Regions from separate parts of the Pseudomonas shahriarae genome, predicted to be linked through region 3. Evidence: riboswitches for the same ligand, from Rfam matches in the RefSeq annotation. Region 3 holds a riboswitch; each other region holds the start of a gene.

Region 1 (3,270 bases), 1.5 Mb from region 3:
TCACTGTTGAGAAAGCCGGTCAGCACATCCACCGGCGCGCCGTTGGGCTTGCCCCCCGCAAATGGCACAAAGATCACCTTGTACCCGCTGTGCGGCTTGCGATTCCACGAACCGTGCTGGCCGATAAAAGCGCCTTGGGCAAATTGCGCCGGTAGGGTGTTGCCTTCGGCAAAGGTCAGGCCCAGCGACGCGGTGTGGGGGCCGACGGCATAGTCCGGCGCAATGGCCTTGGCCACCAGGTCCGGGTCCTGCGGCGTGACCCGTACATCCACATGCTGGCCGTAATAGCTGAACGGCCAGCCATAAAAGCCGCCATCCTTGACCGAGGTGATGTAGTCCGGCACCAGGTCGCTGCCGATTTCATCGCGCTCGTTGACTGCCGTCCACAGCTTGCCGCTTTGCGGCTCCCAGGCCATGCCATTGGGGTTGCGCAGCCCGGAGGCAAAAATCCGCTGCTTGCCGCTGGCCCGGTCGACTTCCCAGATCGCCGCACGCCCCTGTTCGGCTTCCAGGCCGTTTTCACCGACGTTGCTGTTGGAGCCTACGCTCACATACAACGTGTTGCCGTCCTTGCTGGCCACCACGTTTTTCGTCCAGTGGTGGTTGAGCGGACCGCCCGGCAGGTCGATGACCTTGGTGCCCTGGGCCTTGATCGCGGTTTCTCCCGGTTGATAGGGGAAGCGCAGCAGCTTGTCCGAGTCGGCCACATACAGGTCGTTGCCCACCAGGGTCATGCCAAACGGCGAGTTGAGGTTTTCCAGGAACACCGTGCGGGTTTCCGCCACGCCATCATGGTTGGCATCGCGTAGCAGGGTGATACGGTTCGGGCTGGGTACGCCGGCACCGGCACGGCCCATGACCTTTTCCATGACCCAGCCGCGAATGCCCTTGGAGTCATCCGGCTTGGGCGGCGCATTGGTCTCGGCCACCAGCACGTCGCCATTGGGCAATACATACAGCCAGCGCGGGTGATCCAGGCCTTCGGCGAAGGCGCCAACCTGGGTGCCGGCGGCGGCCTTGGGCTTGGCCCCGGCGGGCCAGCCAATCGCCGGGGCGATGTTGACGGTGGGGATCAGGGTTTTATTCGGTTCCGGCAGCTTGGGCGACGGCCCGGTGCCATCGGATACCTGCAAGGTTGAGCTTTCGCCACAGGCGGCGAGTGCGCCTGCGGCCATGATCAATAGGGCGAGTCGGGTCTTGTGCATGTTTTTCTCCTCAATGCCTGTAGTCATAGAGGTATGGCGCGCGGCGATGGTTCAAGTACGTGGCCGGCTTTAATTGACGCTGTACCCCCAACCCACTAACCTTCGCCGCTTGTTTCAGGTGCTCTGTGGCGTACGCGCCGACCGAGTGAAACAGGGAAGCCGGTGAGTGCGCGCACTTTTCTACAGTGTGGCCACGATCCCGGCGCTGCCCCCGCAACGGTAAATGAGTCAAGACGCTGCTTTTGCCACTGTATCGCCTGCGATATGGGAAGGCGCATCGTCGGCTTGCCCTGGTCAATCGGGCGCCACTCATGAGCCCGGAGACCGGCCTGATTCATCCAACAGCATCACGGTGGGCGATGCTTGGCTTCATTTAAGTTGTCTTTTCCTGCCCGCCGTTTTTGTCCAGCCCCAACGGAGAGCTGCCATGACTGATACCCCTGATCGTGACGAACGCCACCTGGCGCGCATGCTGCGCAAAAAAGCGGTGATTGACGAGCGCATTGCCAATTCACCGAATGAATGCGGTTTGCTGCTGGTGTTGACCGGCAACGGCAAAGGCAAGAGCAGTTCGGCGTTTGGCATGCTGGCCCGGGCCATGGGGCACGGTATGCAATGCGGTGTGGTGCAGTTCATCAAGGGCCGTAACAGCACCGGTGAAGAACTGTTCTTCCGCCGCTTCCCCGAGCAGGTGCGCTTCCATGTGATGGGCGAGGGCTTTACCTGGGAGACCCAGGACCGCCAGCGCGATATCGCCGCCGCCGAAGCGGCCTGGAAGGTCTCCCGGGAAATGTTGCAGGATCCGTCCATCGGCCTGGTGGTGCTGGATGAGCTGAACATCGCGCTCAAGCACGGCTATCTGGACCTGGACCAAGTGTTGAGCGACCTGCAAGCCCGGCCACCGATGCAGCACGTGCTGGTCACTGGCCGCGGGGCCAAACCGGAACTGATTGAAATGGCCGATACCGTCACCGAAATGGGCATGCTCAAGCACGCGTTCCAGGCCGGTATCAAGGCACAGAAAGGCATCGAACTTTGAACCAGCCGCGCCATTGCCCAGCGGTGCTGATCGCCGCGCCGGCGTCAGGCCAGGGCAAGACCACTGTTACCGCCGCGCTGGCCCGTTTGCATCGCAACCTGGGGCGCAAGGTCCGGGTGTTCAAGTGCGGCCCGGACTTTCTCGACCCGATGATCCATGAGCGCGCCAGTGGTGCGCCGGTCTATCAATTGGACATGTGGATGGTCGGCGAGCAGGAAAGCCGTCGCCTGTTGTGGGAAGCCGCGGGGGAGGCGGACCTGATCCTGATCGAGGGCGTGATGGGCCTGTTCGACGGCACACCGTCCAGCGCCGACCTGGCGCGCCACTTTGGCGTGCCGGTGCTGGCAGTGATCGACGGCACCGCCATGGCCCAAACCTTTGGCGCCCTGGCGCTGGGGTTGGCGCGTTACCAGGCGGACCTGCCGTTCGCCGGGGTCCTGGCCAACCGCGTCGGCACCGTGCGCCATGCGCAGTTGCTGGAAGGCAGCCTGACCGAAGGCCTGCGCTGGTACGGCGCGCTGTCCCGGGAAACCGGGATCGAGCTGCCCAGCCGCCACCTGGGCCTGGTGCAGGCCAGCGAGTTGAATGACCTCGATCTGCGCCTGGATGCCGCCGCCGCCGCCCTGGCCAGCAGTTGCGAGGTAGCGCTGCCACCGCCGGTGGAATTCGCTGCGCCGGAGGTGATCGAGGCCCAGCCGTTGCTGGCCGGGGTGCGGATTGCCGTGGCCCGTGACGAAGCCTTTGCCTTCACCTATGGCGCCAGCCTCGACTTACTGCGGGCGATGGGCGCGCAGTTGCACTTCTTCTCGCCGATCCATGACCGCGTGCTGCCCGACGCCGACAGCCTCTATCTGCCCGGTGGCTACCCGGAGTTGCATCATCAGGCGCTGTCGCAAAACACCGCGATGCTGCAGGCGATCCGCTCCCACCACAGCGCCGGCAAACCATTGCTGGCCGAATGCGGCGGCATGCTCTACCTGCTCGACTCCCTGACCGATGTCGAGGGCACGCGTGCCGAACTGCTGG
Region 2 (3,270 bases), 850 kb from region 3:
ACAAACAATCGGGGTTCGATACCACAGGGTTGCGCTACGTGCAGGCGGCCGTCAACCCGCAACCCGGTGCACAGACCGTCGATGGCAAAGAGATCGTCGTCCGCCCGCTGGCGTTCGTTGCCGGGCCAGGCGCCACACCCGAGGTGGTCGACAACATGTACCTGATCGAACCCGAGGACAGCATCAGCGGCCCGCATATTCTCTACCGCCCATTGATCGCCGACGCACCGCTGCTGCAATTCCCCACCCGCCAGGCCTTGCTGGAGGCCATCCAGCAACCGGGGCGCCTGCAAAACGACATCCTGGCCTGGTTTCCCGACAACGCGACCCGCGACTACTACAAGGCATGGAGTTTCAAGGAGCCCTCCACCCAGACCACCAGCCTGTTTGGCGTGGGCGACGGAGAAACCGTTCCCGCTGCGCCCACACTGGCGGTGGGCGGCTATGCCGCTGCCGATGCCCTGAAGGCCAAACTGCAAACCGGGCAATTGATGAACCACCTGTACGACGCCAATGCCCAGGGCGTGATCAGCATGGCCGAACAACAATCTGTCTCCGACGCCGAAAGCCGCTGGGCAACGCTCAAGGAAGGCGGCTATCTGTTGCTCAACGCGGTACTGCCGGCCCTGCGCGGCCCCGGCGCTGCCATTGGCACGGCGCTGCAGTTCCAGGGCATTCTCAGCGACCTGCAAACGCTGGCGGACAACGCCACGCCGGACAAAGAAACGGCCATGGCGGATTTGCTGCTCAACTTTGCAATGCTGGTGACCCACTCTCGAGCACGCTCCTCACGCAGGCCGGTCGATCCCCCACCGACGCCGGAGGTGACCCAGGCAGCGCTGCGCAGTGGCAGCCACAACAGCATCATCGAGGCGCCGAATGGCGAAAAGGTCCGGCGCCTGATCGTGATGAAGGGCAACATGCAAAAGATGCAACTGATCAAAGGCAACCTGTTCAGCTTTGAAGATGAATACAAAGGCAAACCTCGGCTCAACATCAACGCTCATGGTCGCGACCTCAGCTTCAGGGAACAACTGTCCGGTAAAAGCTCGACCATCCTGTATGACGGTGCTGAGCATACCGCCGAGCAACTGCATGCCCACTTGCTCGCCAAAGGCATTGATCCCAGCCAGTTCGACAACGTTCGCTTGCTTGTCTGCTACTCCGGCAATGGCGCCGAGAACTCCTTCGCCGCCGAGTTCCAGCGGCTGATCAACAAGCCGGTAAAGGCCTTCGTGGGCACCGTGACCGTGACCCCGAGCCCCGAGCTGGTCACCGCCGAGTTCAAGACCGGCATCCAGATGCATGGGACGCAGAAAGGCCCAAAACTGGTGAGTGACACCTACGCCCAATACGACAGCGTGGACACGGTCAAGGACCGCACGGGTATTTCCCTGATCCGCAACCCGCTCGAATATGTGCTCTTCTCCTACTACCCCGTGTATTTCCCGCCCCGCACCGGCGCCACCGCGGCAAGCCGCTGAGCATCAGCACACTGGCGGCACTGCACAATCGCTGCGCCAGATTGACGAAAGGGCCTGCGAATGTTCAGATGCCGCCCTGTTTCAGGTGCCTTATGCCGCCGTGCATAGGGTGAAACGGGAAACCGGTACGCTCATTCGAGCAAGTCCGGTGCTGCCCCCGCAACGGTATTCGCGTGACCCCTTCGACACACCACTGTGGCCAGAGCGCCATGGGAAGGTGAAGGGTTCGATACGCGAGAGCCCGGAGACCGGCCTGGAATTTCTGTTTGGCATAATCCTGCGGTGGGCGGGCATGGGCCGGTATCGGTGTGTGCCCGGTGCCTTCTCCTGCGTGCTTCTGCGAAGATACTTTCGAGAAGACTATGATTTTCCAACGTTCCTCTACCTCTGGCCCGACCCTGCTCCTGGGTTGCCTGTTCAGCCCGCTGCTGCTCGCCGATGACACAGCCCTGGTGCTCAACCAGCAGATCGTCTCTGCGCCGTCGGTGGAATCCACCACCGTGGCCGATATGGCCCAGTACGGCAGCAAAGTCGAGATTGTCAGCCGCGAACAGATCGAACGCGCCGGCCCCAGCGCCGATATCACCCGGGCGATGCAGATGTTTATTCCCGGCTTTTACGTTGCGCCGAAAAACGGCCCCTTCGACTACGGCACCTATTCCCTGCTGGGCGGGCGCAATGACGACACCCTGATCCTGCTCGATGGCGTGCGCCTGAACAACCGCCTGTACGGCGGCCTGTACCTGGACACCCTGCCGGCCAACGCCGTGGAGCGCATCGAAGTGCTCAAGGGCGGCCAGAGCCTGTTGTTCGGTACCCAGGCGGTGGCGGGTGTGATCAATATCGTCACGCGCAGCCCGCAGACCCGTGACGTGTCCGGCGAAACCAACCTGGGCGTCGATACCTTTGGCGGCACCACCGGCGATGCCCGGGCCGAGCGGATTTTCACTAACGGCCTGGGCGACCTGGGCCTGCTGGCGTACGTCAGCCACAACGTGTCCGAGGGTTACCAGCCGTTTCGCAACCGTGACATGAGCAACGTCAGCGACAAGAAACGCTCCTACGAAGTCACCACCTTCGGCGCCAAGGCCATCCAGTCCCTGGGCGATGATTCGCGCCTGGAGCTGTTCTACCAGTACTCCGACGCCAACCTGGACTTCGCCGGCGCCACCAACAACCGCAAGACCACCAACGACCGCGTGCAACAGATCGCCACGGCGACCTTCGAGCAACGCCTCAATGAACGGCTGAGTTACTTCGTCAAGGGCCATATCAACGATTGGGACACGCGTTACTCGCGGGTCAACAACACCGCCGACGGTGGCACCGTGGTGCGTAACCGCGATGACTACTGGGGGTTCACCGACTGGGGCGTGCAAGCCGAAGGCAAGGCTGAGCTTGAAGGCGGCCATGTGCTGGTGTTCGGCTCCGACAACCAGTGGTTCAAGGGCCAGGACGATGTACTGATCATCGACAACAACAAGGCCGAAGCCCACGCCCTGTACAGCCAACTGCGCCCGCAGATCGACGCCCTGCCCGACTGGCACCCGAGCATCGGCCTGCGCCACGAAACCATGAGCGGCGGCGACAGTGCCACGGTCGGCATGCTCACCTCGCTCTACGACCTCAATGCCAACTGGGCCCTGCGCGGCCAGTACGGCAGCGCCTACAAGCTGCCGAATGCCGAGCAATTGTTTGTCAATGAACCCGGCGACGAGATCGGCAACCGTAACCTCAAGCCGGAAAAAAGCCGCAACGCCGAGCTGGGCCTGGACTACAAGGGCCT
Region 3 (3,270 bases):
GCCGCATCCAGGTCCTGACCGATCAGCACCAACCGTGTGATGCGCGCTTCGTCAGCGCCCCAGGCCCGGTCGAAGTGCTTGTCGAAGCGCGTGCCCACGCCTTGGATCAACAGGCGCATCGGCTTGTTGGGGATCGCGGCGAAGCCTTTGACCCGCAGGATGCCGTGCTGCACCACCAATTGCGTCAGGGCGTCCAGCAGCAGCGCTTCATCAGCCTGTGGCAGGTCGATGGAGATGGAGTCAAACGCATCGTGATCGTGGTCATCTTCACCTTCGTGGTGATGATCGTGATGGCTATGGCGCCCGTCGATATGCTCCTCGGAGCCGGCACCCAGGCCAATCAGCACATCCAGAGGCAGGCGGCCGCTGCTGGCTTCGACGATTTTCACTGCTGGCGGCAGTTCTTCGGCGACTTCCAGGCGTACACGGGCCAGGTCTTCAGGGCTGATCAGGTCGGTTTTGTTGAGGATCACCAGGTCGGCGCTGGCCAGTTGGTCGGCGAACAACTCGTGCAGTGGCGATTCGTGGTCCAGGTTCGGGTCCAGTTTGCGCTGGGCGTCGACCTGGTCCGGGAACGCGGCAAAGGTGCCAGCGGCCACGGCCGGGCTGTCGACCACGGTGATCACTGCGTCAACCGTGCAGGCGCTGCGGATTTCCGGCCACTGGAAGGCCTGCACCAGGGGTTTGGGCAGCGCCAGGCCAGAGGTTTCGATGAGGATATGGTCGAGGTCGCCACGACGGGCCACCAGCTCGCGCATCACCGGGAAGAACTCTTCCTGTACGGTGCAGCACAGGCAGCCGTTGGCCAGTTCATACACGCGCCCGCTGGCTTCTTCTTCGGTGCAACCGATGGAGCACTGCTTGAGGATCTCGCCGTCGATACCCAGTTCGCCGAATTCGTTGACGATCACAGCAATGCGCCGACCCTGGGCGTTGTCCAGCATGTGCCGCAGCAAGGTGGTTTTGCCCGAGCCGAGAAAGCCGGTGACGATAGTGACGGGGAGTTTGGCCAGTGTTTTCATCGGATGCCCTTTGGGGCGGGCATACGGGACGACTGGCCCTGCAGCGGCGTGCAGGTGCTGGATTCGTCACCGGATCACCCCGCCCGGTTGAAATGGAAAATCGGTTGCGAGGCAGGTCTCCTGGCTTGGGGCTTGCCGGCCTTGCGGCTGGCGCTGGCTGCGCCTTCCCGCCGTATTGGCAGTGGCGTGGCAGTCAGATAAACCCTTTACAGTTGCGGGGGCAGCCGCGGCTTGGACCGCGTTCCCTTCTTAGCTTCGACCGCAGCCGAAGAACCTCGAAGGTGCAAGGCTACGCAGTGCTTGAGGGACGGTCAATTCAAAACCATGCGAAGAGCCGCGGTGCCCAGCTACAGATTGACGGCCATCCCGCGCCCATGCTCTCCTACACATCTTGTTTCGGGTGCCCTTTACAGGGTGAAACGGGAAACCGGTCAATCATGCATGCATGACCAATCCGGTGCTGCCCCCGCAACGGTAAGCGAGCGAAGCGTCACAGCCACTGTGCTTCTGGCATGGGAAGGCGATGCTTTCAGGACTCAGGAGAGCCCCCTCGCAAGCCCGGAGACCGGCCCGAAAAATCAAATAACAAACCCGCGGTGGGCGGGCGCTGTTCAGAACCCTGCGTGCCCGGCTCGCGGGGTTTTCATGCGCTCGTGTCACCCTGCCACTCGAAAGGGACGTGCCATGTCGATCATCAGCAGCACCTCACACACCGCCAGCCGCTCCGCCACCTTGAGCCAACGCCTGACCGCCGCTATCGGCGCGTCGATCCTCGGTGCGTGCCTGGTGTATTTCGCCGGGTTCTCCCATATCGAGGCCGTGCACAACGCCGCCCACGATACGCGCCACAGCGCCGCCTTCCCGTGCCATTGAGACCTGCAACCATGATCAAGCGAATTGCGCAAACCGCAGGTTTCACCGGCCTGTTGGCCGCCCTGCTGCTGACCCTGCTGCAAAGTTTCTGGGTGGCTCCGCTGATTCAGCAGGCGGAAACCTACGAAAACGCCCCGGCCACGACCGAAGTGCATGAGCATGCGCCTGGTGCTGCGGCCCACAGCCACGACGCCGAGGCCTGGGAACCGGAAGACGGCTGGCAGCGCGTGCTGTCCACCACTGGCGGTAACCTGGTGGTCGCCGTAGGTTTTGCGCTGATGCTCGCCGGCCTGTACACCCTGCGCGCCCCGACCCGCACCGCCCAGGGCCTGCTCTGGGGCCTGGCCGGTTACGCCACCTTTGTGCTGGCACCGACCCTCGGCCTGCCACCGGAACTGCCCGGCACCGCTGCGGCGGACCTGGCGCAACGGCAGATCTGGTGGATCGGCGCGGCAGCCTCCACCGCCGCCGGTATCGCGCTGATTGTGTTTGGTCGCAACTGGCTGCTGAAGATCCTCGGCGTGGCGATCCTGGCGGTGCCCCATGTGATTGGCGCGCCACAGCCCGAAGTGCACTCGATGCTCGCCCCGCAGGCCCTGGAAGCGCAGTTCAAGATCGCGTCGCAGCTGACCAATGTTGCGTTCTGGCTGGCCCTGGGCCTGATCAGCGCCTGGTTGTTCCGACGCAATCGCGACGACCAGCACTCGGCATGACAGCAGCCACCACCGCGCCGACCCTGGTGGTCGGCCTGGGTTGTCAGCGTGGCTGCAGCGTCGCGGCGCTATTGGCGCTGTTCAATGAAGCCTTGGCTGGCGCGGGAATCGACCCTCGGCACATCAGCGCACTGGCGAGTATCGACCGTAAACAGGATGAGCCAGGGTTACTGGCCCTGGCCGAACACTTGAGGTTGCCACTGCAGTTTTTCAGTGCCGAACAGCTGGCGATCCACGAAGCGCAATTGAGCCACCGCTCTGCTGTCGCGTTTGCCCATACCGGCTGCCACGGCATCGCCGAAAGCGCCGCCCTGGCCCTGGCCGAGCACTTGGCCCAGCGCCCTGCCCGCCTGTTGATCAACCGCCAGAAAAGCCCGCAAGCCACCTTTGCATTGGCGTGCGCGGGCTGAATTCCCGATAATCCGCCTCCTTGATCATGAGCGGTCTTCATCTGCAGCCCGCCTCGCCGGCTTTTTCACAGGAATCCTCCATGACCGTCTACTTCATCGGCGCAGGCCCCGGCGACCCGGAACTGATCACCGTCAAAGGCCAGCGGCTGATCCGCAGTTGCCCGGTAATTATCTACGCCGGCTCCCTGGTGCCGGCCGCCGTGCTTGAAGGCCATCAGGCCGAAACCCTGGTCAACAGCGCCGAACTGCACC

What was found. Region 3 has a riboswitch for cobalamin ahead of HU773_RS14740 (CbtB domain-containing protein). Riboswitches for the same ligand answer to the same signal wherever they lie in the genome.
Region 1: linked by a shared signal. The riboswitch ahead of cobO (cob(I)yrinic acid a,c-diamide adenosyltransferase) and the one ahead of HU773_RS14740 (CbtB domain-containing protein) in region 3 are both predicted to bind cobalamin.
Region 2: linked by a shared signal. The riboswitch ahead of HU773_RS11025 (TonB-dependent receptor plug domain-containing protein) and the one ahead of HU773_RS14740 (CbtB domain-containing protein) in region 3 are both predicted to bind cobalamin.

The regions. Positions count from the first base shown of each region.
Region 1 covers NZ_CP077085.1:1,812,499-1,815,768, forward strand. The annotation lists gene HU773_RS08120 (PQQ-dependent sugar dehydrogenase) at 1-1,205, opposite strand, end outside; cobalamin riboswitch at 1,305-1,552, shown strand; gene cobO (cob(I)yrinic acid a,c-diamide adenosyltransferase) at 1,633-2,244, shown strand; gene HU773_RS08130 (cobyrinic acid a,c-diamide synthase CobB) at 2,241-3,270, shown strand, end outside.
Region 2 covers NZ_CP077085.1:2,466,829-2,470,098, reverse strand. The annotation lists gene HU773_RS11030 (hypothetical protein) at 1-1,484, shown strand, start outside; cobalamin riboswitch at 1,551-1,755, shown strand; gene HU773_RS11025 (TonB-dependent receptor plug domain-containing protein) at 1,847-3,270, shown strand, end outside.
Region 3 covers NZ_CP077085.1:3,320,611-3,323,880, forward strand. The annotation lists gene cobW (cobalamin biosynthesis protein CobW) at 1-1,022, opposite strand, end outside; cobalamin riboswitch at 1,116-1,315, opposite strand; cobalamin riboswitch at 1,404-1,610, shown strand; gene HU773_RS14740 (CbtB domain-containing protein) at 1,707-1,895, shown strand; gene HU773_RS14745 (CbtA family protein) at 1,907-2,608, shown strand; gene HU773_RS14750 (cobalamin biosynthesis protein) at 2,605-3,018, shown strand; gene cobM (precorrin-4 C(11)-methyltransferase) at 3,099-3,270, shown strand, end outside.